4 regions of the Clostridium gelidum genome follow, and region 4 is predicted to be linked to each of the others. Evidence: riboswitches for the same ligand, from Rfam matches in the RefSeq annotation. Region 4 holds a riboswitch; each other region holds the start of a gene.

Region 1 (7,925 bases), 1.4 Mb from region 4:
AACAGTAAACCTTCCCGATATTTAAAATATTGTTCTTATCAAATATGTTTTTTATGTTTCTCATGTATTCTAAATTTTCATCTTTTGTAACTTTCTCAAAGTATTCTTTCTTTGTTAACCCTATTCCATGTTCTCCTGATGGAAGTCCATTAAATTCATTACTTTTTTTATAAAGTTCATTTAATAATTTATGAGTTCTTTGCTTCCACTCATTACTCTCCATAGAGTTTCTAATTGCACTTACATGGATGTTCCCATCACCAGCATGTCCAAAATAAATCACTTGGATGCCATGTTTTTTTCCACATTCATTTGTAAATTCCACAAACTGTGGTATTTTATCTATTGGCACTACAATATCTATTGGAACTTGTTCATTGTTTTGACAAATCGAACTAGCTAGCGCACCTCTTATTGTCCACGCATTTAATGCTTCTTCTTCATTTAATTCCCTAAAATCTAATGCACCATTATTTATAACCACTTCTCTAGTTTTATTTATATTAGCTGATATTTCATCTTCTTCACCATCAAAAGTAAGTAAGAGATAAGCATTCCCATTATTACAAGGAAGTTTTAAATCCACAAATTTTTCTGAGTTTTCTACAATGTTATTTTCCATAAATTCTATAGCTGTTGGATTTGAATTTGATTTAATTATTTTACTTATACAATTAACCCCGGTTTTTAAATTATCAAATGGAATCAATACACTAACTGATGCAGCAGGCTTTGGTATAACTTTTAGAGTAATTTTAGTTATAATTCCAAGGGTACCTTCTGAACCTACTATTAAATCTTTAAGATCTAATCCGGAACTATTTTTAATTGTTTTGCTTCCAACAGTAATAATTGTTCCATCTCCAGATACAATTTCAAGCTCTCTTACATAATCTCTAGTAACACCATACTTTACTGCCCTCATACCTCCAGCATTAGTACTAATATTTCCTCCAATAGTTGAAGCTTTTTCTCCTGGATCTGGAGGATAAAATAATTTTTTTGATTCAACATAATCTTGTAAATCCTTTAGTAGCACTCCTGGCTCAATAGTTATATTTAAATTTTCTTCATCTAATTCTAATATATTATTCATTTTAGATAAATCCAATATAATGCCTCTCTTCGTTGGAATACTTGCTCCTGTAAGACATGTTCCAGCTCCTCTTGGAGTAACTGGCATTAAATTTTCATTGGCAAACCTTATAATATTAACAACCTCATTAGTATTTTTCACAAAAACTAATGCATCTGCTTCTCCATATTCTAAGGCTAAACCATCAGTTAAATATTCTTTTTCTATATGTTCTCCTAAAATAACTCTATTTTCATCCTTAATTATGTTTTTCAATTGACTATATTCCATGTTTTTGCCCCCTATAAATTTATAAAAATAACTAGACATAAAATCATTAAATTCTACATCTAGTATATCAAAATTATCTTTTTCATTATATAAGTTTTCTATCTTCTAGAAAACCTTGTAGCAAGTATATCTCCAAAAATTTGAATAGATTGTACTAATATTAACAAAATAAGAACTGTTACTATCATAACTCCAGTTTCATATCTATAATATCCATACCTTATTGCTAAGTCTCCTATTCCGCCTCCACCAACAATTCCTGCCATAGCTGAAAATCCAATTAAGCTTACTAAATTAACTGTAATTCCTCTTATTAAACTTGGAAATGCTTCTACTATTAATACATCTGATAGAATAAGATATAAACTTGCTCCAGAGGATATAGCTGCTTCTATAACACCATTATCTACTTCACTAAAAGCACCTTCAGAAAGTCTTGCAAAAAAAGCAATAGCAGCAATTGTAATAGGTACTGTTGCAGCCTCTGGCCCAATATTAGATCCAACTATTATCTTAGTAAGTGGAAGTAATAAGACAAGCAGTATTATAAATGGAAGTGAACGAATTATATTAATAACAAATCCTGCAATAGAATTAATTAGCTTGTTTTTAAAAAATAACTTACTAGAGGTTAAATACAAAAGAAGACCTAATGCTCCTCCAATAATTAAAGATATAATCATTGCTGTTCCAATCATTTTTCCTGAATCTAAAACAGCTTGCCCAAGTTCACTTTTTAATATTTCAATTGTAGAATCCATTTATTAAATCACCTCCATATATTCATTAACAATTCTTTCAGTCTTAACTACATTATTATTTATGTAAGTTTTTGCCTTACTTATTTCTTCTTTTTCTCCAATTATATTTACAATTAATGTTCCAACTGGCTTTCCATCTATATAATCTATTTTCCCATGAATAATACTTATATCTACTTTGAAATTTTTAGCAGCTTCTGATATAACTGGTTTTAAACTATTATCTCCTTTATAATGAATCTTAATGATTTCCCCTTTGTTTATAGAATTTAAAACTTCTTTAGGTAATTGTAAATTAGAATTCTTGCTTATCAAAGATTTAGTAACTTCATGTTGTGGATCTGAAAATATTGAATATATATCCTTAACTTCAATAATTTCACCCTTGCTCATTACTGCAACTCTATTAAAAAATTTCTTTGCAACTTCCATTTCATGTGTAATAAATACAATTGTAATTCCTGTTTTATCTTTTATATCTTTTAAAAGATTTAAAATTTCTTCAGTATTTTCTAAATCTAATGCAGAAGTTGCTTCATCACAAAGCAAAATTTCCGGTTCGTTAGCAATAGCTCTTGCAATACCAACTCTTTGCTTTTGTCCACCACTTAAATTTGAAGGATATGCATCTTCTTTATCCTTTAAATTTACTAGACTTAAGAGTTCATTAATTCTATCTCTTCTTTTCTCCTTAGGATAATTATTCGCTTTAAGTACAAACTCAATATTTTCATATATTGTCTTTCCACTTATTAAATTGAAGTGTTGAAATATCATTCCTATTTTTAGCCTTGTCTTTCTAAGTTCGCCTCTGTTTAAACTAGTTATGTCTTTTCCATTTATAATAACTTGTCCAGATGATGGCTTTTGAAGTAAATTAATAACTCTAACTAATGTACTCTTTCCAGCTCCACTTAATCCTACAATTCCAAATACTTCACCCTTGTTAACTGTTAAATTTACGTCTTTTACAGCCTGTACAATATCACCTTTTAATTCAAATTCAACATTTATATTTTTTAATTCAATCACTATATTCACCACCTTTTGACAATTTTGTGTGAACTTATTCCAACCTATTGGTGGATATTAGTTCACACATCTTATTAATCAACCTTTATAAAATTATTATTTCCACCAATCTGGTTTTGTAAAGTCTTTAAATTGACCCTTCTCTATAGCATCCTTAAATTCTTTAGATTCTACTGCTTCTTTTATATCTTTTCCAAGTTCACTATCTAAATCTTCTGTTCTTACAGCTATGACATTTTTATAATTTTCTGTTAATGCTTCAACAGCTAATGCTTTAGAATAATCAAATTTAGAAGCAAATGCAAAGTTTCCTGGAATAGCTGCTGCATCAACACTATCTATACTTCTAGCAAGTTGAGCACCTTCAATTGGAGTAAATTTAATGTTTTTAGGATTTTCTGCAACATCTTTTTCAGTTGCTTTAGTTTCATCAACATTATCTTTTAATTTAATTACTCCATTCGCCTTTAATAATTTTAAAGCTCTTGCTAAATTTGAAGCATCATTTGGAATTGCTATTTTAGCACCATCTTTTAATTGATCTAATGATGTTAATTCTTTAGAGAATATTCCCATTCCAAGTGTTGGAACAACTTTTACTGCTGAAAGCTTTAAATTGTTATCTGCACTAAATTTCTTTAAATATTCGCTGTGTTGAAATAAATTGGCATCAATTTCTTTATTATCTAAAGCTTTATCTGGTTGGATATAATCACTAAATTCTTTAGTTGTTACTGTATAACCTTTAGTTTTTAGAGCTGGAGCTAAGACTTCCTTAACCATATCTCCATAAGGTCCTGGGCATACTCCAACTACAATATTCTTATTTGCTTTTTTATCTTCTGCTTTCTTTGCATCCGTATTACTTCCACAACCTACTAAACCTATTCCTATAGTTCCTAAAATTGCTAATGCTGTTACCTTTTTTAAAATATTCATTACGTTTCCCCCTAAATTTCATTGCTTATTTTTATATAATTATCAATTATTAATTTTATTTTAAAATTATTTATTGATTTTATTTACATTAATATTAGATTTTAATTTTTAAATTTTTATAGCACTTATTCATTTTTATTTTTTACTTTGATACTTAAATTACTTTTTATACTCTTTAAGTTTTTCAAGCCTTTTAAGTGCTTCTATTAAGGTTTCTTCTTTTTTAGCAAAATGGAATCTTATATAATTATTTACTTTTCCTCTAAAGAAACTTGAACCTGGAACTGCTGCTACCCCAATTTCTTTTGCAAGCCATTTGCAAAATTCATAGTCATCCTCATATCCAAATTCAGATATGTCAACCATGACATAATATGCACCTTGTGGTTCATAATACTTTAGTCCTATTTTATCTAAACCATTTAAGAATAAACTCTTCTTCTTTTCATATATATCATTTAATTTATCATAGTAATCTTGGCCAAATTCCAAACCTTTAATTGCAGCTTCTTGAAGTGGTGCTGCTGCTCCGACGGTTAAAAAATCATGAACCTTTTTACAATTATCTATTACATCTTTATTAGCTATTATATATCCAAGCCTCCACCCTGTAATAGAATAGGTTTTAGATAATGAACTACATGATATTGTCCTTTCAAACATATCTTCTAAGGATGCTAAATAAGTATGTTTATAAGGCTTAAATATTATATGTTCATAAACTTCGTCTGTAATTACAAAAGTATCATATTCTTTTGCAAGACTTCCTATATATAAAAGTTCTTCTTTTGTAAATACCTTCCCTGTTGGATTTGATGGATTGCAAAGAATTAGTGCCTTTGGATTTTGCTTGAATGCATTTCTTAATTCTTGTTTGTCAAAATTAAAAGCTGGTGGTTTTAACTCCACATATATTGGTTCTGAACCTGATAAAATCGCATCGGCTGTGTAGTTTTCATAGAACGGTGAAAATACTATAACCTTATCTCCTGGATTACAAACGCTCATCATTGCGCACATCATTGCTTCAGTACTTCCGCAGGTTACAAGAACATTCTCATCTGGATTTATATCTATACCCATAAATTTTTCTTGTTTTAAAGCTAATTTTTCTCTAAAGTTTTGAGCTCCCCATGTAATTGAATACTGATGTGGTCCTTTATTCGAAACATCTTTTAGTGCTTCAAGTATTTCCTTTGGTGGATCAAAATCTGGAAACCCTTGTGAAAGATTTATTGCCCCATATTGGTTAGCTATTCTTGTCATTTTTCTGATTATTGATTCAGAAAACCAGTCTAACCTGTTACTTAACTTTGGCATGTTTGTTACCCCCTAATTTTATAATCTAATTACTTCTCTATATCTTTTTATTTACTATTCATTTTAATAATTCCTATCTAATTACCATGATTTAAGATTGCAAAATAAATTACTCTATTTTTTATAATTAAGATCTATTTTTTATAATATAAAAGTGCTAGAGAATAAACTCTAGCACTTAAAATGCTCCCGAAAATTTACTCTCTTATCTATCAGCAAAAGCTGCAGGAATTAGCACCACAAATTATTAATAAATAAATTAATAATCTAGTTGCTGGGCTTCACAGGGCCTATCCCTCCACCACTCTTGATAAGTTCTTATTTCTTTATTTAATTCTTTTCCTTATTTCCTATGGGTTTAGTATATATTCATTTTATAATACTGTCAATACTTTCTATATATTTAATAAAATTATATAAATAATCTTTGCTTAATAATAAATTGCTATACTGAATTAATTCAGTATAGCAATTTATCTCTCACCATTTTATGTATGTGATGTTTTAGGAAATAATATTCCATCTTCTAAATTTCCTTTTCCTTCTTTAACAAATAAAGTATCTCCTGTATTTTCCTCTAATTCAAAATTTATTTTATACTTTTTACTCTTTGGTATAAAATTAAATTGTATTGACTTGTCCTCTTTCCTAATAACTTTTGAAATAATATTATCCAAATCAAAATCATCTGAACTTAAAATATCAAAAAGATTAACAACATTATTTTCTCTTCTAAAAATTATAATGGTATCTTCTTCCTTTATATAATATAAATCATCTCTAAACTCATAATTACAATATAAGTTAAGTATGCTACTATAATTAATAATTCCAAGTTCTTGTGATATTGGAACTCTATTTTTAGCTAATCTTTTAATAATATTTTTATGTTCTTCATTTTCTAAATCTAATTTAATAACTTTGCAATTGTTTAATTCTAACCCAGTTATTTCCTTAGCATCTAGTTCATATTTGCCTTCTATTACTTTCTTAAATCCAAACTTAGGATAAAAATCTAGTACACTATCATTTGCAAACAAATAAATTAAATCATAATTTTCATATTCTTTTAATATTGTATCCATAAGCTTTCTAATGAGTCCCTTATTTCTATAATGTTCATCTGTCATAACTGTTCCAAGTTGAATTGCTTTTTTAAGTTCTCCATTATGAATTATATTAAACTTATTTGCAGACACATTTGCTACAACTTTTTCTTCATGAAGAAAAGAGTAATTTATATAATTATCACCTAAATATCCTTCCCTATACCATTGATCAAAATTAATACTAAAAGTTTTCTTACCTAATTCATTAAAACTCTTTCTGTATTTATCATTCTTTAAATAATTTTTTATAAATTTAAATTGTTCCATAATTAGTTTTTAGTGAGAGTGTGTATTATAAATACCCCTACTAAAATTCACTTCCTTTTGTTTTATATTTTTTAGTGTATAACTTTGTAATAATTCATCATAAAATAATATTATGCTAATTATCTCATATTAATTTTTCATATAGTTTAAACCAATTCAACCCGTAATTTCCAAGACCTAAATCAACTGTATCAATATATTTAAACCCACACTTTTCATACAGCCTGATGGCAGGTATATTTTTTTCATAAACATCCAATCTAATTGACTTGACGTGTGACTTAATACTATATTCAATAGAAAAGTCCATTAATGCTTTGCCTACACCACATTTTAAAAATTCTGGATGAACTACAAATGTATGTACAACAAAAACATCTGTATAGTCCGACTCAAATCCCCATTTAGTATTATAGTATGCAGTTTCAGGTTCATTACTTAAAATAATGGAACCAACGATTTTCCCATTATGTTTTGCTACATAGAGATTATCATGTTTAACTCCATCAATTGCATTTTGCCGAACAGGATATATACCCTTTCTCCATCCAGGATAGTTTACTTTCTCTTTCAAATGATCATTTAAATCGTTATAAAGCTTTTCTAATTCATCAATATCATTTGTGTTTCCTATTTCAATAATAAAATTCATAGTGTATCCTTTCTCATCAACATAAAATATAAATAATTTCCGTCATACTTTACTATTGTATTTTAGCTAATTTACTTTAATTTCTCTAATTGTTCTCTTAATCTTTTATTTTCATTCAGAATTTTCCCCAATATCACTGAACTATTTCACAAATTTTCTTTGCAGTCTCATGTGGAGTAATGTTACTTACATCAATCTTAACAGTATCCATTTTTTCATAAAATGAAATTCTCTCTATACTCCTACTAATAACATCAGTTTTTCTAATACCATTTTTAACATCAACATCTAATCTATTTTTAAGAGATTCTTCACTGCAGACTAATGATACCTTATGAAGCTCAAAATCAAATTCCTTTAATTTATCTAATATTTGTTTAAATATAGCCTCATCATGCATTACCCAACAGAAAATAATATATTTGTACCCTGAATTGTTTAAGTAAGATTTCAATAAATATGAAATATTGTTTATTACC
Region 2 (7,925 bases), 740 kb from region 4:
ATACATTCTATTCATAATATTGATTATAAATTTATAACTATTATAAGTCAATAACTTTTCCCCTTGTTTTCAAATTATTAATAGTTTATAATTTAGTCATATTATCATAGGAAGGATTTGTTTTAATATGGATAAAGATAATTTATTTAAAGTCGCGGATTCCTTAGTAAACTTTTTATGGATTATTCAAAATAATGTACTTAGAGAAAATGATATAGCTAAAAGTTTTCATTCACCAATGAAAAAAATGGAAAATTGTATTTCAGAATGTTCTATTCCCCCTTCACATGTTAGGGTTATTTTTTATCTTGCTGACTCCAATTCATCTCCAATTTCACAAATAGCAGATAATCTAAATATATCAAAATCCAATATGACTCCTATTATAGATAATTTGATTTCTTATGGATTAGTTGATAGATATCCAGACTCCAAAGACAGAAGAATTCTTAGAGTAGAATTAACTACAAAAGCTCGTACATTATTGGATGCTTTTCGTGTTGCTATTTGTAATTCATTTGTTGAAAAAATATCACCACTTTCTGATGATGAAGTAACTATGTTAAGTGATTCTATATCAAACTTAATAACTATATTAAAAAAATTAAATTAAGGCACATGAAAATAAATAACAAGTCCAAAACTGCCATGAATATTTTTCATCAGGCAAGGAAGTAAAGTGCCATCATAGTGGGCCTATTATGGTATTTTACTGATGCAGGATGATGGAAAATGGGCACATTAGAAAAGAGTAGCTGTGCTACAATACGGAACTTTTCTGGCAGATGGACTTGTTGTTTTTTTGATTGTGCCTAATACATGTACTACAATAACTATTACACTAAAAAAGAGAAAATGTTTCAAATAAAAAATTAAATGGTGTGTTTAGTCCTTGAACTTTAGATAATTTATCTTTAGATAAAAAAAAATCAGAGAAAGTTATTTATATATTAACTTTCTCTGATTCCTTTATTTAGGCTAATTCAAAATGATAGAAATAAATGTCTTATTTTTCAATCGCTTCTTTAAATGATTCTATTAAATCCTCTATATCCTCAAGACCTACCGATACTCTTATTAATGTATCTGTAATTCCAAGTTGTTCTCTTTCTTCTTTTGGAATTGATGCATGACTCATTTTAGCTGGATATGAAACTATAGTTTCGACACTACCTAAGCTTACTGCCACTGCTACATTTTTTACACTGTTCAAGAAAATTGTAGTTCTTTCTAAAGTCTTAAACTTAAAGGATAAAACTGCACCTGCACCATCTGCTTGTTCTAAATGCACTTCTCTTCCTTCCATTGATTGTAGTCCAAGGTAATAAACTTTCTCAACTTCTTCTCTTGATTCAAGCCACTGTGCCAACTTTTGAGCACTTTTTTGCATTACATCTAATCTAATTTTTAAAGTTTTAATTCCTCTAATCAAAAGCCATGAATCTTGCGGTCCAAGTACAGCTCCAAAGGTATTTTGTATTTGATAAACCCTATCCCCAAGTTCCTTTGTCTTAGTTACAACAAGTCCAGCCAACACATCGCTATGTCCCCCTAAGAATTTAGTTGCACTATGAACTACTATATCTGCACCAAGTTCTAATGGTCTTTGTAGATATGGTGACATAAATGAGTTATCTACTATTGTAATTACTCCATTTTCCTTAGCTATTTTACTAGCAGCTCTTAAATCTGTGACCTTTAATAATGGGTTTGAAGGAGTTTCTAAATAAAGTCCCTTTGTATTTTCCTTGAAAGCATTTTTTATTTCTTCAATATTGGTTGCATCTACAAAGGTAAATTCAATATTAAATCTTGAAAATAATTTTGTTGCGGCCCTATATGCTCCACCATATACATCACCACAAATTACAATGTTATCCCCTGCTGAAAATATTGATAATACAGAACAAATAGCCGCCATACCTGAAGCAAATGCAAAACCACATTCTCCACCTTCAAGTTCTGCTATTAACTTTTCTACTACTTCTCTAGTTGGATTTCCTGATCTTGAATAATCATATTTACCAAAATTATTTATATCAAATTGATGAAATGTTGATGTTTGATATATTGGAGTACTTACCGAACCTGTTGTAGGATCTAGTTCCCCGCTTGCATGTATTAATTTAGTTCCAAAATTCATAATTTACACCCCTCTTTATTCAATTAACAATTTGTAATTAACAGTTAACAATTAATGATGAATTTACTGCGTAAATTCTTTTAAAATATATTTTATTTTTGAAAAGCCGTTGGCTTTTCCACCAAAACTCTTAACTCTTAACTGAATTAATCGCATTTTCCAAGTCTTTTATTAAGTCATCTATATTTTCTATACCAACTGATAGTCTAAGTAAATATTCATCTACTCCTAATCTCTTCTTAATATCTTCTGGAATTTCTGAGTGAGTTTGAGTTATTGGATATGTTATTAATGTTTCTACTCCACCTAAACTTTCTGCAAATCTTATTACTTTAACACTTTCTAAAATTTTAGGTACTATTTTTTTATCCTTAACTCTGAAAGATAATGTTGCCCCAAAACCTGTTGATTGTTTTTTATTCAATTCATAGCCTTCAAAGTTTTCTAATCCTACATAATAAACTTTCTCTATGTTAGAATTACTTTCTAAAAATTTTGCTATTTTTATTGAATTTTCTTGTGCTCTATCTAATCTAATATGTAATGTTTTAATTCCTCTTAAAATTAACCATGAATCAAACGGAGATAATGTTGCCCCAGTAGACATATGAATTCGTCTTAATCTTTGTAAAATCTGTTCATCATTTCCTACTATAAATCCAGCTAATAAATCATGATGCCCACCTAAAAATTTAGTTCCACTATGAATTACCAAATCAGCACCTAATTCTAATGGTTTTTGATAATAAGGTGTCAAAAAAGTATTATCTACAATTACTAGCAACTTATTTTCCTTTGCTATTTTTGCTACTGCTCTTATATCAGTTACCTTCATCATTGGATTAGAAGGTGTCTCTATGAATATAGCTTTTGTATTTTCATTTATAGCAGCTGTTATATTTTTAGTATTTGTTGTATCAACAAATATAGCTTGTAACCCAAAATCTTTATAAGTTTCTTCGAATAATCTGTATGTCCCTCCATACAAATCGTCAGATAAAATTATATTGTCTCCACTTTTAAATAGATGTATACAGGCAGTAATTGCTGAAACTCCCGAAGAAAACCCTATTGCTTCTTTTCCGCCTTCTAAAACAGCTAATGTTTTTTCAGCTTCTTCCCTTGTTGGATTTTGAGCCCTAGAATAATCATATCCTGTACTATTATTAAGTCCATGATGCTTAAATGTAGCTGATTGGTATATTGGAAAACTTATTGCACCTGTAGCTTTATCTCCACCTGATACTCCACTAACTGCAATTGTTTCAAAAGATTTTTTTAAAGTCATTTTTTTGCCTCCCTCTTATTTTTTGCTTAATGCTTAATTTGTTACTTTTAATACATTTTAATACCTTAGAAAAAAATATTAAAAAAAGCCACTTCTAAAATAAGAAGTGACTCTATCGTCATAACATAAGTTCTAATAAACTTAATTTTCCTCTCATTTTTCAAGATATTCTCTTGCAGGATTTAGCACCAACGAAAAAATTCACATGAAATTTTTTTCAGGTTGCCGGGTTTCAAAGGGCCAGTCCCTCCACCACTCTTAATAAGATTAGCTTATTTAAATATTTAATTTAATAATATTAATTATACATGGTTAAAATCTCTTGTCAATAAATATTAGTAACTTTATCAACTTTCTATGTGATTAAAATAATAAAAGAAGTATTTAAGCTTATAAAAAATATTTTATTATAAATAAAATGATTAACTTAGAATAATTTTCAAACTCCTTCTAAGCTAATCATCTTCTTATTTCATATTATTTATTTTTATTAGACGCTTCAAAAAAATATATATGAATCTTAAATCTATTATTTTCTTTTATGTGACTATTCATACCTTAAAGCTTCAATTGGATCAAGGCTTGCTGCCTTTTTAGCTGGATAATATCCAAAAAATACTCCAATTGCCATTGAGAAAGTAAAGCTTATTATAATTGTTGGAATGGATATTGATATAGGTGACTTTAATACTATACATGCTATTATGCCCATTCCTATTCCAAGTACTATACCTATTGTTCCTCCAATTGAACATATTATAACTGATTCAATTATAAATTGCATTTTTATATGACTGCTTTTAGCTCCAAGAGCTTTTCTTGTACCAATTTCCCTTGTTCTTTCTGTAACAGATACAAGCATTATATTCATTACTCCTATTCCACCTACAAGTAATGATATGGCTGCAATTACAGATATACCCATTGAAATCTTACCAAGGACTGATGTAATAGATTCTGCTTGATTCTTAAGATTGGAAACTTCAAGTTCCCAATTTTTATTATTCTTGTATAACTTTTCTGTATACTTTTTTACATCTTTAACAAGCTTATCTTGATCAGTAGTCGTACTAGGTTTAATCATAAAATAAGAATAATTTTTATTTTTTTTATCTACTTTTGCTGTTGTTATTGGAATATATATATTAGTTTGTATATCTTTTTCTTTTGCTGTATTGCCTCCACCTTCTAGAAATGAAGGTGCTTCATATTTATATACCCCTGCAATAATATATGTCTCAATATTATCTTCTATATAAACTTTAATCTCTTTACCTATAGGGTCAGACTTTCCTTTAAAGATATTATTGACAAGTTTCTCTGAAACCACAGCTGTTTTTTTCAGACCTTTAACATCTTTACTAGAAATAAATCTTCCACTAATCATCTTTACATTATTAACATCTTTAAATCCTTCATTTACGCCTGTAGTTGTTATATTCGCATATAAATAACCATCCTTAACTTTCCCGTTGCCCTGTTGTGATGATATACTTAGGCTGCTAATTCTATCTGAAAATGCGTCCTGAATTGAATTTATTTGATCCAATGTCATAAGATCACTATCTTCTGGCTCCTTACGTGATCGTCCTCCTTCAGAACCTTCTTCACTTCTTTCCCTTATATAAACTTGCATATTATTAGCACCCATTTTATCTAATTCACCTGTAAATGCTGATGTAATTGCACTTCCTATAGAAACAATTCCTATAACAGATGATATTCCTATTATAATTCCAAGCATAGTTAAGAGTGAACGCATTTTACTTGATCGTATACCTGCTATTGCAAGTAATATATTTTCTTTTATAAACATATTTTTTCACCAACTGGAAATTTTCTAACGTATTTACTGTTATATTGTTCTGATACTATCTTTCCATCCTTTAATGTTATAATTCGTTCAGTTTCCGCTGCAAGTTCCTGATTATGAGTTATGAATACTATAGTTTTCCCTTCTAATTCATGAACCTTATGAAATAAATCCATAACTAATCTTCCTGTTGAAGAATCAAGTGCCCCTGTTGGTTCATCTGCGAGTATTATACTTGGTTCATTTGCAAGTGCACGTGCAATTGCAACTCTTTGTTTTTGTCCACCTGATAATTCATTTGGTACATGTGTCATTCTGTCTTCCATCCCAACAAGTTGTAGTAATTTTTCAGCTTTCTCTAATCTTTCTTTTCTACCCATCCCTGCATAAAGCATTGGTAACTCAACATTTTTTAGTGCAGTACTCCTAGGTATTAAATTAAAAGTTTGAAATACAAAACCTATCTTCCTATTACGTATTTCTGATAATCCATTATCCGATACTTCTTCCACATTAGATTCATCTAAAATATACGTTCCTGAAGTCTGCCTATCAAGAGCTCCTATAATATTCATTAATGTACTTTTCCCAGAACCAGATGCTCCTACAATAGCTACAAACTCACCTTCTTTTATTGTTATATCAATATTCTTCAAAATATTTAATTGATTGGGAGTTCCTATATAAAAGCTTTTAACGATATTTTTCATCTCTATTATATTCCGTTTCAAAAAACTCACCCCTCATTTATTTGAATCTTATCTCCAACTTTAGAAGTTAAAGGATCATCAATTATAATAATTCCATCTGTAATTCCTTCACCTGAAATCTCTACATTAAAGTCAGATTCTAGTCCTGTTTCTATTGGTAATTCTTTAATTATATATTCATTTATCTTTTCGCCACTTTTTTCTGCTACATATATACTTTTACCATTTTCATTTTGAACTATGGAATCTGATGCAATTGTATAAATATCTGATTTTTCGTTTAAAATAACATTTACTCTTGCACTCATTCCAGGTTTCATATTTTCATTTATATCATTAATTTTAATTTTTGTTTCAAAACCAGTATCACTGCTACTGCTAGTTGATTGACTATCAGCTTTTATTGGAGTTGATCCTCCTTTTTTTGCTGATGGACTAACGCTTACAATTTCACCTGCAATAACAAGTTCACCTGTTGTATCTGTTTTTATTTCTGTTCTTTGCCCTACTTTAACGTTAGCTATATCTACTTCTTTAATTGATGTTTTTATTTCCATATCATCTAAATTTTCAACTTCAAATAAAGTTCCTGTTCCTGGATTTCCCACAACAGCATTTACTACTGTAATAGTTCCATCAATAGGTGTTTTAACTTCACACTTTTCTAATTCACTTTGTTGCTTTTCAAGAGTAATTCTTTGACTCTTATTATTATAAGCTGTTTCTGCTGCTTCATAAGTGCTTTTTGCTGTATCTAAATCTTGTGATGCTCTAACTTTTACATTTTCTATTGCAACTCCTGCTTTATCATAATCTGATTGTGCATTAGAATATTCTATTTCACTCTTATTTAAATCATTCTTTGTAAGTGCATCTGCATCATATAATGCTTTATTATTTTCATGTGTTCTTTTCTTATCAGCTAAATTAAGCTTTGCTGATTTTAAAGCTTCTTCTGCATTTCTGATTTCAGTATTCAAATTATTATCATATAAATATGAAGCATTATCGTAAGCCTTCTTTTTATTTTCAAGATCTGATTTTGCATTAGCTTCTGCTGCTACTGTAGTTGCTTCTAATTGCTTTACATCCTTTTCTAAACTATCGGAATCTAATGTTGCAAGTACATCTCCAGCCTTAACCTTATCTCCAACATGTACCTTAACTTCTTTAACAGGATTACTTAATGTACTATATACATTAGTTGTATCCTTACTATTTATTTCACCTAAAACATTAATACTATTAATTATTTTGCCTTTTGATAAAACTGTATGTTTAACTGGCAATGCTGGTTTAGGCATTATTACTTTAACTATTATAAATGCCACAATAATAACAAATATCACTCCAAATATTATTACCTTTTTACTCGGTTTCTTTTTTAATTTTAACCCCTTAAGACTTATTCCTTTGGGTTTTAATTTTTTAATATCTAACTTTGGCATTTTAAAACGTACCCCCACTATTAATAACCTTCTTTCATTTATATATAATATAAGTAGTTAACATAAAGATAATCTTCCTTTGCATCTTTGAATACATCTCCATTTAATTTATATATTTCATTACTTAACTTCCATAATAATGTTTATATATATAATTTTCCCTACAACACTTCTTAGTATATCATTTCCAATATAATATAACTCTTAATAAAACATTAATTTTTTCTTAAACAATATTATTCACTTAGATATATTGCAAAAATGATTCTTCATTTCAAATTCAAGAAATTCTGTAAAAATTTCTTCCACAATTGTTAATTGTTAATTTCAATATATATAGATTCAGTAATTTATTTTTATTTAATACAAAATTAAAAATCAGTTCTTATCTAAATTGCTATATTTGTATAGTAACTCAACTTTAATCAATGTTATATTGATAATCCTTACATTTATCTTTCAATTTTGTAACAATAGGCCACACTAAAGAAAATAGTAACCAAGATAAACCAAAGGTGACTAC
Region 3 (7,925 bases), 2.9 Mb from region 4:
ATTTCAGCTTTTAGAACAGTAAATGCATTTTTTACAGTTTCCGCAGCTTGTATTAATTGAGGTAAGAATAATTCTCCCTTTTCATACTTATCTCCTACTACATCTAAAGCTGGAATTAAAAATTTGTTAACTATTTCAAGTTCTTTATATTCCTTTAAAAGCTCTATAGTTGCTTGTTTTGCTTCTTCTTTTAGCCCTTTAACAACTATATATTTCAAATCATGCTCTAAATTAGAATCATCTACATTATTTGAATTCTTACTATTCTTTGTAGTAGCTTCTCTATTTAAATCAATATTAGCATAATTTTTAATATAAACTTCTGCACTCTTATCGTGATTGTATAAAACATTATAAGAATCTATAACTCTAGTCATTCCACTTGCATTAGGGCTCATTATAGGCAAATCCAATCCATTTGCAAGTGCTAATGCTAAAAATGTCTCATTTATTAACTCTCTATTTGGAAGTCCAAAAGATATGTTAGAAACTCCAAGTACAGTTTTAACACCTAATTTTTCTTTTACCATTCTTACAGCTTTTAATGTTTCTTGAACCTCTTCTTGTTGCGCTGATACAGTAAGTACTAAGCAATCAATAAATACATCTTCTTTTTTTATTCCATATTCCGCTGCCCTCTTTACTATCTTTTCTGCTATTGCAAATCTCTCTTCTGCTTTAAGCGGAATCCCATTATCATCTAAAGTTAATCCAACAACACTTGCTCCATATTTTTTTACTAGAGGAAGTATTTTGTTTAAAACCTTCTCTTCCCCATTTACTGAATTTAATATAGGTTTTCCATTATAATATCTAAGTCCAGTTTCTATTGCTTCTACATCTGATGAATCTATTTGAAGAGGAATATCCATTATTCCTTGTATTTCTTTAACTACCTTATGCATCATCTTAGGCTCATCAATTTCAGGCAATCCCACATTAACATCCAAAATATGAGCACCGGCTTCTACTTGAGAAATAGCTTGCTTTAAAATATAATCTAAATCTTCATTTTTTAATGCTTCTTTAAATAATTTCTTACCAGTTGGATTAATTCTTTCACCTATTATTCTAACCCCATCTATTCTTACAACCTTTGATGGTGTACAAATTGCAGCATAATTTTTATTTTCTACAGGTTCAAGCTTTTTACCTTTTACGCGAACGCATAATTCTCTTATATAGTCTGGAGTTGTTCCACAACAACCACCAATTACTCTAACACCTAAATCAATAAGACCACACAAAGTATCTGCAAATTCTTCCTTTGTCACATCGAATTTTGTCTCATTTCCTATTGATAATGTTGGAAGACCTGCATTAGGTTGCACCATTACAGGAATATGTGCTAAATTACATATCTCTTCAATAATAGGCTTTAATTGTTTTGGTCCAAGTGAACAATTAACCCCAAGTGCATCTACTCCTAATCCTTCCAAAACCAATACCATAGCTTCTGGAGAACATCCTGTAAATGTTCTTGAATTTTCTTCAAACGTCATTGTAGCAAACACAGGTAATTCTGAATTTTCCTTTACTGCAAGTATTGCTGCCTTAAGTTCGTATAAATCAGTCATTGTCTCAAGTAAAATTATATCTACTCCAGATTTGACCCCTTGAACTACTTGCCGTTTGAAAATTTCATAAGCCCTATCAAAGCTTAGAGTTCCCATAGGTTCTAAAAGTTCCCCTATTGGTCCAATATCTAAAGCAATATATGTATTACCATTACCCTTTGCTTTTTTAGCAATAGAAACAGCAGCATCGACAACTTCTTCAACTTCTAAATTGCAAAGCTTCAATTTAAGTTCATTTGCTCCAAAAGTATTAGTTGTTATTACATTTGCTCCACTATCTATGTATTCTTTATGAATTTCTTCTATTATAGCTGGTTCGTTTAAATTTAAAACTTCTGGATTCTCTCCAAGCTTTAATCCCTTTTTTTGAAGCATTGTTCCCATTGCTCCATCAAATATTAATATGTTATTTTTTATATATTCCTTAAGCCCCACAACTTTCTCCCTCTTTCCTAAAACTACAATTTTCATAATTATTACATTCTTTGCAGCTCTTTTTTTTCTTTTCTATTCCACTATTCACTATTCCTATTATTGCTGTAACAGATTTCCTAGGAAATAACAAATTGTTTTCTGATACTGTAAGCCCTATTTTCTTTTGAGCATCTAATGCTCTTAAGAAAGCATTTTGAACATCTAAAGGTAAATCTCCATAACCTGGACTATATCTAAATGTTATATTCATTCCATCTAAAATAGCCTTTTCTTTAACACTATTTTCTACTATATCACAAACTTCTTCTACTGCTGTTGTAGCACAAGCATCTAATATTAATGCTTTTGTTAAGTTCGTTTTTTCATATAATCTTGTTTGTCTTTCAATGTCATTACCTAATGTTACTGCCATTAATACACATTCTGTTGAATTCTTTAAATGCTCTTTTATATCTTTGCCATTTAAAATCAAATTAGTAGTAATAACCTCTACTCCATCATCACTTATCTTTATATTTTTATAACTATAAATAACTCTAGGTGTTATTACTTTTTTTATTTCTTCTCTACATTCTTCAATTGTTTTATTTAGATTCTCATCTATATCTTGACCTTTGTAACCAAGGTATCTAAGTACCTCTTCTTTATTTATCTCAAGTTCAAAAGCATCCATCTATTGCTTCACCACCTTCCATTTTTGACAGTAACAAAAAAAGCCTAAAGGTATTCCTTTAGGCTTAACAGCTCTTAAACACCTTATCTATCAGTTCTTACACTGCAGGATTTAGCACCTTATATATTTTTATAAAAATACATCGGTTGCTGGGTTTCTTCGGGCCAGTCCCTCCACCACTCTTGATAAGTTCTTATATTTAGATTATTATATATTATAAAATTTTGTTTGTAAAGCATTTGCAAATGTTTAAAATACAAATTTACTTTTTTATCGTGTTTTTACTAATAATAAAATTATAGAAATAGCACTAAAAGTAAAACTCATTAACATTATGTAATTTACAACTTGCACAGTCGTAAATCCTTTTTTCTCTAATCTAAAATGTATTTGACTTCTATCTGCTTGATATACTGGTTTTCCTTCTGAAAATCTTTTAAAAATGACAAACAAGTTATCAAATATTGGCACTGCCAATGCTAATATTGGTATGAAAAGACTCATTACAGTTGCCGACTTAAATGCTCCATCTAATGCTGTAATACTTAAAATGAATCCTAAAAAGTTTGCTCCCGAATCTCCCATAAATACCCTTGCCGGAAATTTATTATAGTATAAAAATCCTAAAATAGCTCCAACTAATATTATGGATACTACTGCTGATTCAAATTGTGTTGATTCAGTTTGGTTTAATATTATTGCTGCTGCAAAAAATGTTATAGCAGATATTAAAGATAATCCTCCTGCTAATCCATCCATTCCATCAGACCAATTTATTACAGTTGTCACTCCAAATATCCAAGTTATTGTAAGCCCAAATTGTATTGTCTCATTTAATCTAATAAGTTCACCTGTAAATGGATTGGTAAATCCCGAAAAAATAAAATTTGCTTTAAAAACTAAAATTGCTGCTAACAATTGAATAACTAGTCTTGGGAATATAGGAAACTCTTTTCCCTTTGTCTTGTACCAGTCATCTATTAGTCCAATTAAAACTATCATTGTCGATGCTACAAACACAGTCAGTTGTTGCATTAACTCAACTTTTGCAAATATAAAATAGGAAACAAAAAAGCCTATATATAAAGCTATTCCACCACACAAAGGTGTTGGCTTTTTATGTTGTTTTCTTTTATTAGGCTTATCTGTAAATTGCAATTTATCAGATATTTTCATAAGAAAAGGCATGGTAATTAATGATGCTAAAAGTGAAACTACCATTGCTAATATATAATTCATCTGTATTACTCCTTAGTTAAGTCTATGGCAGTAAATTATATCCAAGTCTTCCACTTCATTTTACTACCTATTTGATTATACTATTAAAAATATTTTATATCAATTACAAAATTATTAAGGTTTAAATAGAATATTTCACCTTAAACATAAAAAAGTCGCTCCCAAAATGACTTTTAAAAAATCATTTTGGAGCAACTTCTGAGTGATGATTATCCTCTTTGTTCAATCATACTCTTAACTTTCATTAATCTAGTTATAGAAGCTCTTTCATTTTCATCTAATCTCATTCTAATATACTTTATAGTTTCCTCAAGATCTGGAATTGTTCTATATTCAAGAGCGTTAACTCGTCTTCTAGTCTTCTCAATTTCATCAGCCATAAGCTGACAAGATTTTTCTACTTCTGCAAGTTCTAGAAGCTGTGGAAGTATTCCATATAGTTTTGAAAGTGTATCGTCAAGTTCTGAAGAAGTATTTGCAAATCCGTAAGGATATATGCTTCCTTCATCTCCTTCAAGTTGCCTTTTGAAGTTCATTACAGGAACAGATACACTCATTATATTTTTTTCTTTAACATCAACTGTAATGTGTTCTTTAGGATAAACAATTGCTTCTTCTAAGAATTCAAAGCTCATTACAGCTCTTGCCATAACAAAATCTTTAAGTGAGCCTTCTAGCTTTTCTTCCACTTCTTTTCTAAGGTTATTATTATGTTTGACAAGATTAATAAATTGCCTCATTAACTCATCTTGCTTATCTTTTAAAAGCTTATGACTTCTAGTTGATGTAACTAATGTCTTTTTTAATTTAGAGAGTTCCATTCTAGTAGGATTGACGTTTAGCTTTGCCATAGACTATTCTTCCTCTCTTGGCATATATTTCTCAAGATATTCATCTCTAATTCTCTTAAGCTCAGATTTTGGAATCATCTTTAATAATTTCCATCCTAAGTCTAGAGTTTCTTCGATTGTTCTATTTGTATTAAAGCCTTGTGATATATATTCTGTTTCAAAAGCTTCTGCAAATTTAGCTAATTTTTTATCAGTATCTGACAGCGCTGATTCCCCTAAGATTGCTGATAATTCTTTTGCTTGCTTACCTTGAGAATATGATGCAAATAATTGATTCATAGTATCTGCATGATCTTCTCTAGTCTTTCCCTTTCCAATACCTTTATCTTTAAGTCTTGAAAGTGATGGCAACACATCTATAGGAGGCATTATACCCTTCTTATATAATTCTCTTGAAAGGATAATTTGACCTTCTGTAATATATCCAGTTAAATCTGGAATTGGATGAGTTTTATCATCTTCTGGCATTGTAAGTATTGGGATTTGAGTGATTGAACCTAGTTTTCCTTTTATTCTTCCTGCTCTTTCATATAATGTAGAAAGGTCAGTATATAAATATCCTGGGTATCCACGTCTTCCTGGAACTTCTTTTCTTGCTGCTGAAATTTCTCTTAATGCTTCTGCATAGTTTGTAATATCAGTCATTATAACAAGTACGTGCATTCCAAGTTCATAAGCTAAATATTCAGCTGTTGTAAGTGCCATTCTTGGAGTAGCTATTCTTTCAATAGCTGGGTCAGATGCAAGATTCATAAACAAAACTGATCTATCAATAGCGCCTGTTTCCTTAAATTCATCTACGAAAAATTGTGCTTCTTCGAAAGTTATACCTATAGCTGCGAATACAACTGCAAACTTAGAATCTGAGTTTAAAACTTTTGCTTGTTTTGCAATTTGTGCTGCAAGATAAGCATGTGGAAGTCCTGATCCTGAAAAAATAGGTAACTTTTGCCCTCTAACTAATGTATTAAGTCCATCAATAGCAGAAACACCTGTTTGAATAAATTCTGATGGATAATCTCTAGCCACTGGATTAATAGCTTCACCATTTATATCTAATCTTTTTTCAGGTATTATATTTGGACCATTGTCCTTAGGTCTACCCATACCATCAAAAACTCTACCTAACATATCTTCTGATACACCAATTTCAAGTGGCTTACCTAAAAATTTAACTTTAGTTCCTTTTAAGTTTATACCAGTAGATCCTTCAAAAATTTGAACCATTGCTTTTGATCCATTAATTTCAAGAACCTTTCCTCGCCGCATTTCACCAGTTTGTAATTCTATTTCCACTAGCTCATCATATTTAACGCCTTCAACACCTTCAACAATCATCAAAGGGCCAACAACTTCAGTAACTGTTTTATATTCCTTAATCATTTGCTACCCCTCCTTTGTTTATTAATTCATCAATTGCAGCTTTTAAATCTGCAGAAATTTGATCAATCTTATCCAAATCATTTTCATGTATGTATTTACTTCTTGCAATTCTATCTTTTAAATCTTCAAGAGATAAAATATCATTTAAATAAACCCCAGCTTCAAGAGCGATTTGCGCTTTTCTTTTATATTCCATAATAAGCTTTAACATCTTATATTGTTTATTTAATGAAGTATAAGTATCAACTTCATTGAAACTGTTTTGTTGCAAATAATCCTCTCTTATTGACTTAGCAACATCAAGTTTTAATCTATCCTTTTCAGAAAGTGAATCAACACCAACAAGTCTTACTATTTCTTGAAGACTAGCCTCTTCTTGAAGTAAAGTCATAGCCTCTAATCTTAAGCTACCAAAGTCTTCATGAACATTTTTATTCATCCACTTATCAACAGTATCTGCATATAATGAATATGAACTCAACCAATTAATTGCTGGAAAATGTCTTTGATAAGCAAGGTTAGCATCTAATCCCCAGAATACTTTAACAATTCTTAAGGTAGATTGTGAAACTGGTTCTGAAATATCTCCTCCTGGAGGTGATACCGCACCAATTGCTGTAATTGATCCAATTCGATTATCATTACCTAAACACTCAACCAATCCAGCTCTTTCATAATATTCAGCAATTCTTGATCCAAGATAAGCTGGATATCCTTCATCACCAGGCATTTCTTCAAGTCTACCAGACATTTCTCTTAAAGCTTCTGCCCATCTTGAAGTTGAGTCTGCCATAATTGATACTGAATATCCCATATCTCTGAAGTATTCAGCTATTGTAATACCTGTATATATTGAAGCTTCTCTAGCTGCAACTGGCATATTTGAAGTATTAGCTATAAGAACAGTTCTTTTCATTAAGCTTTCACCAGTTTTCGGATCAATTAATTCCGGAAACTCATTTAAAACGTCAGTCATTTCATTACCACGTTCTCCGCAACCAACATAAACAACTATTTCAGCGTCTCCCCATTTAGCAATTTGATGTTGAGTAACTGTTTTACCAGCTCCAAATGGACCTGGAATTGCAGCTGCTCCACCTTTTGCAACAGGGAAGAAAGTATCTATAACCCTTTGTCCTGTAAGCATTGGTTCAACCGGATTCATTTTTGAAGCATATGGTCTACCTTTTCTTACTGGCCATTTTTGCATTAAAGTTACTTCTCTATCACCATTTGTAGTTTCAACAACACAAATAGTTTCAGTAACTGTAAACTCGCCGTCTTTGATTTCCTTAATATTACCAAAAATACCTATTGGTACCATTATCTTTTGCAAAACAACAGCCGTTTCTTGAACTGTTCCAATAACATCTCCAGCTACAACTTCGTCTCCAACTTTTACAGTAGGATTAAACTTCCATTTTTTAATTCTATTTAACGATGGAACTGAGATACCCTTTTTTAAGAAATTAGACTGAGCTGCCTCCATAAATGCATCTAATGGTCTTTGTATTCCATCAAACATTGATTCAATAAGTCCTGGTCCAAGTTCAACGCTTAGTGGTTCTCCAGTAGTTACAACTGGATCTCCAGGTCCTACGCCTGATGTTTCTTCATATACTTGAATCGATGCTTTATCGCCTCTCATTTCAATGATTTCCCCGATAAGTCCATTTTGTCCAACCTTACAAACGTCATATATATTAGCTTCATCCATACCTTCAGCAACTACTAAAGGCCCTGAAACTTTAATTATCTTTCCAGTCT
Region 4 (7,925 bases):
AATAATAACTAAATGTGCTAGTTATAAACATTCAAAAAATAATAATTCAGCATTCTAGGCAATTTTTTGCCTTATTTATTATGACTTAGTAAATATAAAATAAAGCTTTCTTTTTGCTTACTTAGTAGTTTTGAAATCACCTTTTTTCCTTCTTTGTAATTAGTTTTATATAAATTTACAATTTGTTCAAATCTAAATTCATCATCAATTTGATCATTTTCATTTGTTGTTTTATCAATTTCTATAACATCTATACTCTCATCAATAAATTTATTCTCACCACTTATTATTATATTATTAGCACAATTAGGCGCTATGCTTAAAATTTCAGCTTTCACTTCATTATTAGCAACTTCTATAATATTTTTATTAAGCCATTTTTGAACTATTTTATCAGAAGTTATGCCTAAACATTGCTTACATTTTTCATCCACAAGTTCGTTAAATAAATCTCCTGTATGACTGTCCACTTTAACAAATATAACTTCAATTCCAGAACTCATTAATTTTTGCATTTTATCATAATATTCCATAGATGACTCTTCTTTCCTATCCCAAGCACCAGTTGCATGATGTGCTATGCCTTCATAATCATGAAATAAAACTATCTTTGTCCTATTATTGCTTGAAGCATATTCAACAGCTCTAACAGCGCCCTTAAGCTCTCCTGCAACTTGTCTTACATTCTTTTCTGATGTATCCTTCGCAGCATTACTTTCTATGTATTCTACAACATTATTACTAACACAAACTACACCATAAGAATATCTTCCATCAGAAGAATTATAACTACCATCGACATAAGCATGAAGGCAATCTTTAGGATACTTGTTATCACTTTTTTTAAGCATTCTATTTCCTTCATTTAGATATGCCTTTGCATCATCAATACTTTCAAAGCTCTTATATTTAGCTCCTTTTACGCCTTTTACATATTTTAAACATTCGTCCCAAGTATTAACTATAATATTTTCTACTTTCTTATTGTTCTTAACATCAAATCCACATTGTATTGCATAAACTTTCTTTGCCATTGCTTTGTTCCTTTCTTCTTCAGATCCTTATTCATCTATATTATATCCAAATATCACAAGTTATTTTACAATGTAGACAATTCTCTCACTACATCACATAATTTACTTACATTTCTAGCCCCTGTAAAATCAACTAAATATTCAACTCCATTTTTTAATACTAAAAGTAACTCATTTTTACCTTGCCAATTTTCTATTATTATGGCTAATGGCACATCTGCAAGAACTTTGTTTAAAGCAAAAAATGCAACTCCAATATCATCAATTGCGCCTATAAATGGTATGCTACTCGGTATTATATCTGTAGGAATTGCTATGTATGCAATAGCTGCTGACATTATTAACTTAGTTTTCAAAGGTACTCTTTTATCTCTAAGTAATCTATAAATTAGAGAAATTACATCTGGTAATATAAATATATATTCTTTATATTCCTTAACGCTTCTTGGTAGCTTGTCCTCTAAAATCTCTCTTCCTCTAGAATAATTGTCTTGAGTCTTATTTACAATTTCTAATTCAGCTATATTGTCTTCATTTTCTTCCTTAACTTCTTCTGCTTCAACTTTCTTTATTAATTCTCCGGCTATTGAAATATTAACATTACTAGCTTCAACCCATAATTCTGATCTCTTCATAAAAATCTCGGTAATATTTAGCTCGACATAAGGCACACCTTTAAGTAACGTATTTATATTAATTATTACTTTATCCTTTTGGCTCTCTATTCCATATTCCTTGAATGCTTTTGCTAGCTGCTTTAGTGCAAAACTTCTTAGAATTCTAAAAATTCCAAGATTTAGAATTTTAGCTTTAACAATTCTAGCTACAATTATATTATGAGCACACTCGATTAATTCTACTTTTACAAAAAAATCTATCTTTATTCCCTTTTTAAGACTTCCTTCTAATATTATTCCATCTTCAATAAATACATTATTTAAAATCAATCCATCAACTTTAACAAACTCATTAATAATACTTAATATGTCACTCCCAACTAACTTAACATTAACCTCTGATATGTTCATAACTCATTCTCCTTTTAAGAAAAATTCTACTTTTTTATATTTAAACATCTTAATACTGTTGTTTACAATTAAAAACATTATTTGCCTAATTATAATTAAAAGTATACATTATTTTTATCAAATGATAAAGCTAAAGAAAAAATCCCTTACAAGCATTTGATGTACTTGTAAAGGATATTTTACCTAATTAAATTACATATATTTTTTATTCTATATTTCATTAAAATACTGGAATTACTGCTCCACTATATTCCTTTTCTATGAATGCTTTAACTTCTGGTGAAGTCAATGCTTTATATAAAGCTTGAATTTTTTCTTGTTTTTCATTACCTTCTTTTACAACAACTATATTTGCATAAGGCTTAGCAGCTTCTGAATTCTTATCTTCAATTATAATTGCATCTTTTGTTGGATTGAATTTAGCATCTATTGCATAGTTACCATTTATTACAGCTGCATCAACATCATCTATTGCTCTTGGAACTGCTGCCGCTTCTAATTCGCTAAACTTTAAGTTTTTTGAATTTCCACCATCTTGTATTATATCCTTTGGTGTAACTAATTCACCATCTTTAATTTTTATTATTCCCTTACCTGCGAGTAGTTTTAATGCTCTAGCTTCATTTGATGGATCATTAGGAATAGCAATTGTAGCTCCATCTTTAAGTTCATCTAGGCTCTTAATTTTCTTGGAATATAACCCCATTGGCTCTAAGTGAACAGCTCCTACTGAAACTAATTTAAATCCTTTTGATTCATTTTGTTCCTTCAAATAAGGCATGTGTTGGAAGAAATTCGCATCCAACGACCCCTCTGATACCGCAGTATTAGGTTGAACATAATCATTGAATTCAGTTATTTCTACTGTATATCCTTCTTTTTCAAGTAATGGTTTAGCTATTTCTACTATTTCCTTATGTGGTTTTGGTGTTACTCCAATTTTTATTACCTTGTCATTTTTAGAATCTTTACTTCCTGTATTAGTTCCAGACCCACAACCTACTAATCCGAGTGCCACTATTCCTGCTAAAACTACTGATAAAATTGATTTCTTTTTCATATTTTTTCCCCCTATTTTGATAATTTATTATAAAAATAATTTCCTAAAAATTGTAGTCCTTGTACTACTATAATTAAAATAATACACGTTACTATCATTACATCTGTTTGGAATCTTTGGTATCCATAGCTTATTGCAACTTGACCAAGTCCTCCACCTCCAATAGCCCCTGCCATTGCTGAATATCCAACAATACTTATTATTGTTAAAGTTATTCCTGACATTATTGAAGGAACTGCTTCTTTAAGCATGACCTTAAATATAATTTGAAGATTTGATGCTCCAAAAGATCTTGCTGCTTCAATCACACCTTTATCAACTTCTCTTAATGATGCTTCTATAACTCTTGCAACAAAAGGTGCTGCTGCAATTGTAAGTGGAACCATAGCTGCTTCTGTACCTATAGATTTGCCAGCAATTAATCTAGTTAAAGGTATAATTATTACCATCAATATAATAAATGGAAAACTTCTTAATGTATTAACTATAAAATCTAAAATATTATAAATAATTTTATTTGGCTTTAATCCATCATTGGCAGTAATTGTTAATATAATTGCAGGTATAAATCCTAAAATAACTGCAAAAGTAGTTGATACAAAAACCATTTCTAACGTTTCTATTAAAGCTTTTCCTATTATCTCATTCATTATTCAATCACCTCCAATAGAATATCCTTACTTTCAAGGTATTTTATAACCTTATCCTTATCTTCTTCTTTTATATTTATTACAAGTCCCCCTAGTATGTCCTCTCTAAATTTTTCAAGTTTTCCCCAAACTATTGAAAAATCTATTTCAAGTTCTCTAGCCATTTTAGTTATAAGTGCATTTTCTGAAGAATTGCTTGGAAAAAATAATTTAATATTAACTCCATCATCTGGTAACAGTTCATCTTCTTCCCCTAAAAACTTTTTTAATGAAGTTCCAGGTTTTAAAAATAAATCTTCTGCTTTTCCTTCTGCCTTTATTTCTCCTCCATCTAATAAAGCAACCCTTTCACAAACTTCTTTTATAACTTCCATTTGGTGGGTAACTACTACTATTGTTATACCTAATTCTTTATTGATTTTAGAAAGTAAGGCTAAAATATCTTTTGTTATTTTAGGATCTAATGCTGATGTTGCTTCATCACAAAGTAATATTTTAGGATCTAATGAAAGCGCTCTTGCTATGGCTACTCTTTGTTTCTGCCCTCCACTTAGTTCTGATGGCTTGCTTAATCTTTTGTCTTCTAACCCAACTAACTTAAGTAAATCTAACACCTTCTCTTCTATTTCACTTTTATTGTAGCCCCATATATCAAGAGGAAGTGCAATATTATCAAAAACATTTTTTCTTTTCATAAGATTAAAGTTTTGAAAAATCATTCCTAAATCTTTTCTAAATTCCCTAAGACTTCTACCTGTTAATGAAGAAACTTCTTTCCCCATTACATTAATAGATCCTCCATTATACGATTCAAGTCCATTTATACATCTAAGCAGTGTAGATTTCCCTGCTCCACTATGTCCTATTATCCCATAAATTTCGCCTTCTTTAATGCTTATTGATACATCTTTTATAACTTGTGTTTCACCAAAACTTTTAATTACGTTTTTAATTTCTATCAAAACACTTTTCCTCCTTTGACATTGTTTCCAGATAACTAAAATAAAAGCGCTAGAGAATAAATCTCTAGCGCTTAATACACTATACAAATTTATCTTCTCATCTGTCAGCTAAAGCTGCTGGAATTAGCACCATACAAATATCGATAAAATAACCAACATTTCGGTTGCCGGGTTTCACAGGGCCAGTCCCTCCACCACTCTTGATAAGATACACGATTATTTAATTTAGTTTCTGACATGATTATATAAGCATTTTTTTCATTTGTCAATATCTAAAAAATAACCATAAATTTCTCAATCCTTAGTATTGTCATCGGATTAGTTTTATTATATATACTTATTAATAATATTGCAAGTATTTTTATAAATTATTATGATTATCATAATTTATCTTAAGTTTTGCGTACAGAAACGTTATTTAAGCCTGAAAACTTCATCTCAATATTCTTGATTCCATATGTTTATATCAATTCCATTTCACATTAAAAACTTAATTTCATAGAAAAAGAGATGCTATTATATAGCACCTCTTAATCCTACAATACAATTTTTCTATTTTTTAAGCTATCCATTCTCCATTTGAGCCTAATGCGTATCCATCAGCTGTAATGGTATTGGAAGCCATTGAACCATCTCCGTTTAAGTAGTACCAATTGTTATTAGTATTTACCCAACAACCAGTAGACATACTTCCGTCATCATTTAGGAAATACCATTTTCCATCCACTTGATTCCACATTATTTGCATTACTCCTGTTGAATCCATTAGATACCATTTCCCATTGATTTCATTCCATCCACTAACAGCTTTTCCATCTTTCATATATTTCCAAGTTTGTCCTTCATTTTTCCAAGTTCCTATGCTACTTGTTACTTGATTAACCATTCTTTTAACATCTACATTTGATATTGTGTTTTTATCATTTTTATCTTTATTAGATTTACACCAATCTATAAAAGTATCTCTTATTACAACATGAGTATCATTTGCAATATTTAATCCACCGCATTTTCTAAATGCAGTAAATGAATCTCCACCTTGAGCTACAAAATCTGGAACTGCTACAGATAATCTTTCAGTATCATTAATTGCTGTTCCGTCTTCTCTTATTATAGACTTAACTCTTTGCCCCTCTGTAAGACTTGAGTCATAAGTAAACTTAATTCCAGATACTTGTAACCCCTTACTTTTATCTGCAACTGCTTGCTCTAAAACTTCTTTTAATTGAGCCTTTGTCATATTTAATTTATAAATTGTATTATCAAAAGGCATAAATTGCCACATTGTACCTACTGTAATATCGCCTTGTTGTATATCTATTCTAAGTCCTCCATTATTTTGAAAACCAACATCAGCATTAACTGCACTTCTTGTAATATCAGATGCCCAATTACCCAAAACTGATGAACCATATGGAGATTCATCTAATGTTCTTGTTAAAATTTTATCTTTATTATATCCTATAACTACCTTTGTCATTGGATCTATTTCCTTATTAGCCTCATCTACAATCTTATTAATAGAACTATCTGCTTGTGGATTACTAGCTTTATATCCATTCTCATTATCTAAAGCTATATAGCTAGCTGTAAGACTTGGTACATCGAATATAATTTTCTTGTCACTAGTGATTTTAAATTTAGCATCTATATATCCCTTACCATTAGAAGCTGCAATATAAACTGGAATATTAGTGGTTTTAGCTATTGTAGCAGTTTTAGTATGACTATGTCCGCCAAACACTGCATCTACATTTTTAAGATTATTGGCTAAATCAAATAATGGTCCTGTAGCATTATCACCTTTATCTCCCTCATGTACTAACGCTATTGTAACATCTGCCAATTTATCTTGCTTGATTTGTGCTGCAACCGAATTAATTTCATTTGCAAGGTCCTTAAATTCAAAATCTTTTACATATTTAGGTGTTACACTAGTTTCTGTTTCACGTGTTATTCCACCAATAATTGCAATTCTTAAGCCATCTTTAGTTATAATTTTATATGGTTCAAATACTCTCTTACCAGTTTCTTTACTATAAAGATTACTACAAACTATTGAATAAGTTGCATCTTTCATAGTTGTATTTATAGTTGTATCTAATCCCCAATCAAATTCATGATTTCCAAGGGTTGTTATTTCCATGCCAATTTGTGACATAACTTTTTGAACTGGAACCCCTTTCATAATGTTGGATACTGCAGAACCTTGATATAAATCTCCGCCCCCAAAAATTAGTGTTCTATCAGAATTAGATTTTTTTACATTACCTATTCTATCTGCTAAAACTCCTGCAACTGGATTTCCTGATGAATCTTTCAATGTTCCATGAAAATCTGTTATCTCAATAATATCAAAAGTTTTTTCATTCTCTGCAGCATATCCCATTACTGGAAAAGCTGTAAATAATGTAATTGCTAAAAACAAGCTAGTTAATAAAGCTATATTTTTTTTAGCTCTTAATAAGTTTTTCATTATAAATCCCCCCTAAATTGATTATTATCATGATATACATGAACTTTTTATAGGTCTAAACTACTTTTTTTGTGTATTACCTGTTACTATGTTCCAGTTATTTGAACATTCTGGTTTAATTTCTCCATGCTTTTGAATATAATTTGTCATCAAGCTTCTTACTTGTCCATCATCTCCAAGAGCTTTACCTGAGTCATAAGTTACAATGCTTGGATCAGTACTACTTAATCCTATAGCTTTCATGAAGCCTCCACCACCATTGTATCTATAGTTATTAATTGCAACTGTAAATTGATCTGAATCTTTTACTTCTATACCATTAACTTTTAAATTCTTTATTCTATTTCCTGAAATTACTTTTCCTGTTGTCTTATCAACTGTACATGCTGGTTGTGTTAAGTCTATATCATATGTGGTACCATATAATTGGTCCAAATTGTAATCCGGAACATTTAGTATTGAATCTTTAGCTACTGTTGTATTACCACCTGTTGTTTGAGCATAATATCTAGCCGAATATTCCATCCAATCTTTTACTTGCTTACCGCTCATCTTTACTCCATATAAGAAGTTTTCAAATACATAAACTGACATCATATTTTTAATTGTAATATCACCTTTTGGTATATATGCACTTGAACTTAAAGGAGCTGCAATTGATAATTGTGTACCTGCGCTTTCCTTTTGAACCTTATTAATTAACTCCATAATTGCT

What was found. Region 4 has a riboswitch for S-adenosylmethionine ahead of psyc5s11_RS04840 (methionine ABC transporter ATP-binding protein). Riboswitches for the same ligand answer to the same signal wherever they lie in the genome.
Region 1: it holds a riboswitch for S-adenosylmethionine, as region 4 does, so the genes downstream of both, psyc5s11_RS10845 (pyridoxal phosphate-dependent aminotransferase) here and psyc5s11_RS04840 (methionine ABC transporter ATP-binding protein) in region 4, are expected to answer to the same signal.
Region 2: it holds a riboswitch for S-adenosylmethionine, as region 4 does, so the genes downstream of both, psyc5s11_RS01430 (trans-sulfuration enzyme family protein) here and psyc5s11_RS04840 (methionine ABC transporter ATP-binding protein) in region 4, are expected to answer to the same signal.
Region 3: it holds a riboswitch for S-adenosylmethionine, as region 4 does, so the genes downstream of both, psyc5s11_RS17995 (vitamin B12 dependent-methionine synthase activation domain-containing protein) here and psyc5s11_RS04840 (methionine ABC transporter ATP-binding protein) in region 4, are expected to answer to the same signal.

The regions. Positions count from the first base shown of each region.
Region 1 covers NZ_AP024849.1:2,459,316-2,467,240, reverse strand. The annotation lists gene psyc5s11_RS10865 (FAD-binding oxidoreductase) at 1-1,366, opposite strand, end outside; gene psyc5s11_RS10860 (methionine ABC transporter permease) at 1,465-2,127, opposite strand; gene psyc5s11_RS10855 (methionine ABC transporter ATP-binding protein) at 2,131-3,159, opposite strand; gene psyc5s11_RS10850 (MetQ/NlpA family ABC transporter substrate-binding protein) at 3,256-4,098, opposite strand; gene psyc5s11_RS10845 (pyridoxal phosphate-dependent aminotransferase) at 4,258-5,418, opposite strand; SAM riboswitch class I at 5,621-5,735, opposite strand; gene psyc5s11_RS10840 (GNAT family N-acetyltransferase) at 5,907-6,794, opposite strand; gene psyc5s11_RS10835 (GNAT family N-acetyltransferase) at 6,919-7,446, opposite strand; gene psyc5s11_RS10830 (AAA family ATPase) at 7,580-7,925, opposite strand, start outside.
Region 2 covers NZ_AP024849.1:290,442-298,366, reverse strand. The annotation lists gene psyc5s11_RS01440 (MarR family winged helix-turn-helix transcriptional regulator) at 128-613, shown strand; gene psyc5s11_RS01435 (trans-sulfuration enzyme family protein) at 1,007-2,143, opposite strand; gene psyc5s11_RS01430 (trans-sulfuration enzyme family protein) at 2,274-3,431, opposite strand; SAM riboswitch class I at 3,582-3,699, opposite strand; gene psyc5s11_RS01425 (ABC transporter permease) at 3,979-5,247, opposite strand; gene psyc5s11_RS01420 (ABC transporter ATP-binding protein) at 5,238-5,975, opposite strand; gene psyc5s11_RS01415 (HlyD family secretion protein) at 5,981-7,402, opposite strand.
Region 3 covers NZ_AP024849.1:3,908,737-3,916,661, forward strand. The annotation lists gene psyc5s11_RS17990 (homocysteine S-methyltransferase family protein) at 1-2,012, opposite strand, end outside; gene psyc5s11_RS17995 (vitamin B12 dependent-methionine synthase activation domain-containing protein) at 2,002-2,685, opposite strand; SAM riboswitch class I at 2,766-2,877, opposite strand; gene psyc5s11_RS18000 (MraY family glycosyltransferase) at 2,956-3,924, opposite strand; gene psyc5s11_RS18005 (V-type ATP synthase subunit D) at 4,134-4,775, opposite strand; gene psyc5s11_RS18010 (V-type ATP synthase subunit B) at 4,779-6,158, opposite strand; gene psyc5s11_RS18015 (V-type ATP synthase subunit A) at 6,151-7,925, opposite strand, start outside.
Region 4 covers NZ_AP024849.1:1,033,609-1,041,533, reverse strand. The annotation lists gene psyc5s11_RS04860 (ribonuclease H1 domain-containing protein) at 72-1,034, opposite strand; gene psyc5s11_RS04855 (YkvA family protein) at 1,100-2,062, opposite strand; gene psyc5s11_RS04850 (MetQ/NlpA family ABC transporter substrate-binding protein) at 2,283-3,122, opposite strand; gene psyc5s11_RS04845 (methionine ABC transporter permease) at 3,134-3,772, opposite strand; gene psyc5s11_RS04840 (methionine ABC transporter ATP-binding protein) at 3,772-4,734, opposite strand; SAM riboswitch class I at 4,829-4,944, opposite strand; gene psyc5s11_RS04835 (5'-nucleotidase C-terminal domain-containing protein) at 5,294-7,210, opposite strand; partial or broken gene psyc5s11_RS04830 (bifunctional metallophosphatase/5'-nucleotidase) at 7,271-7,925, opposite strand, start outside.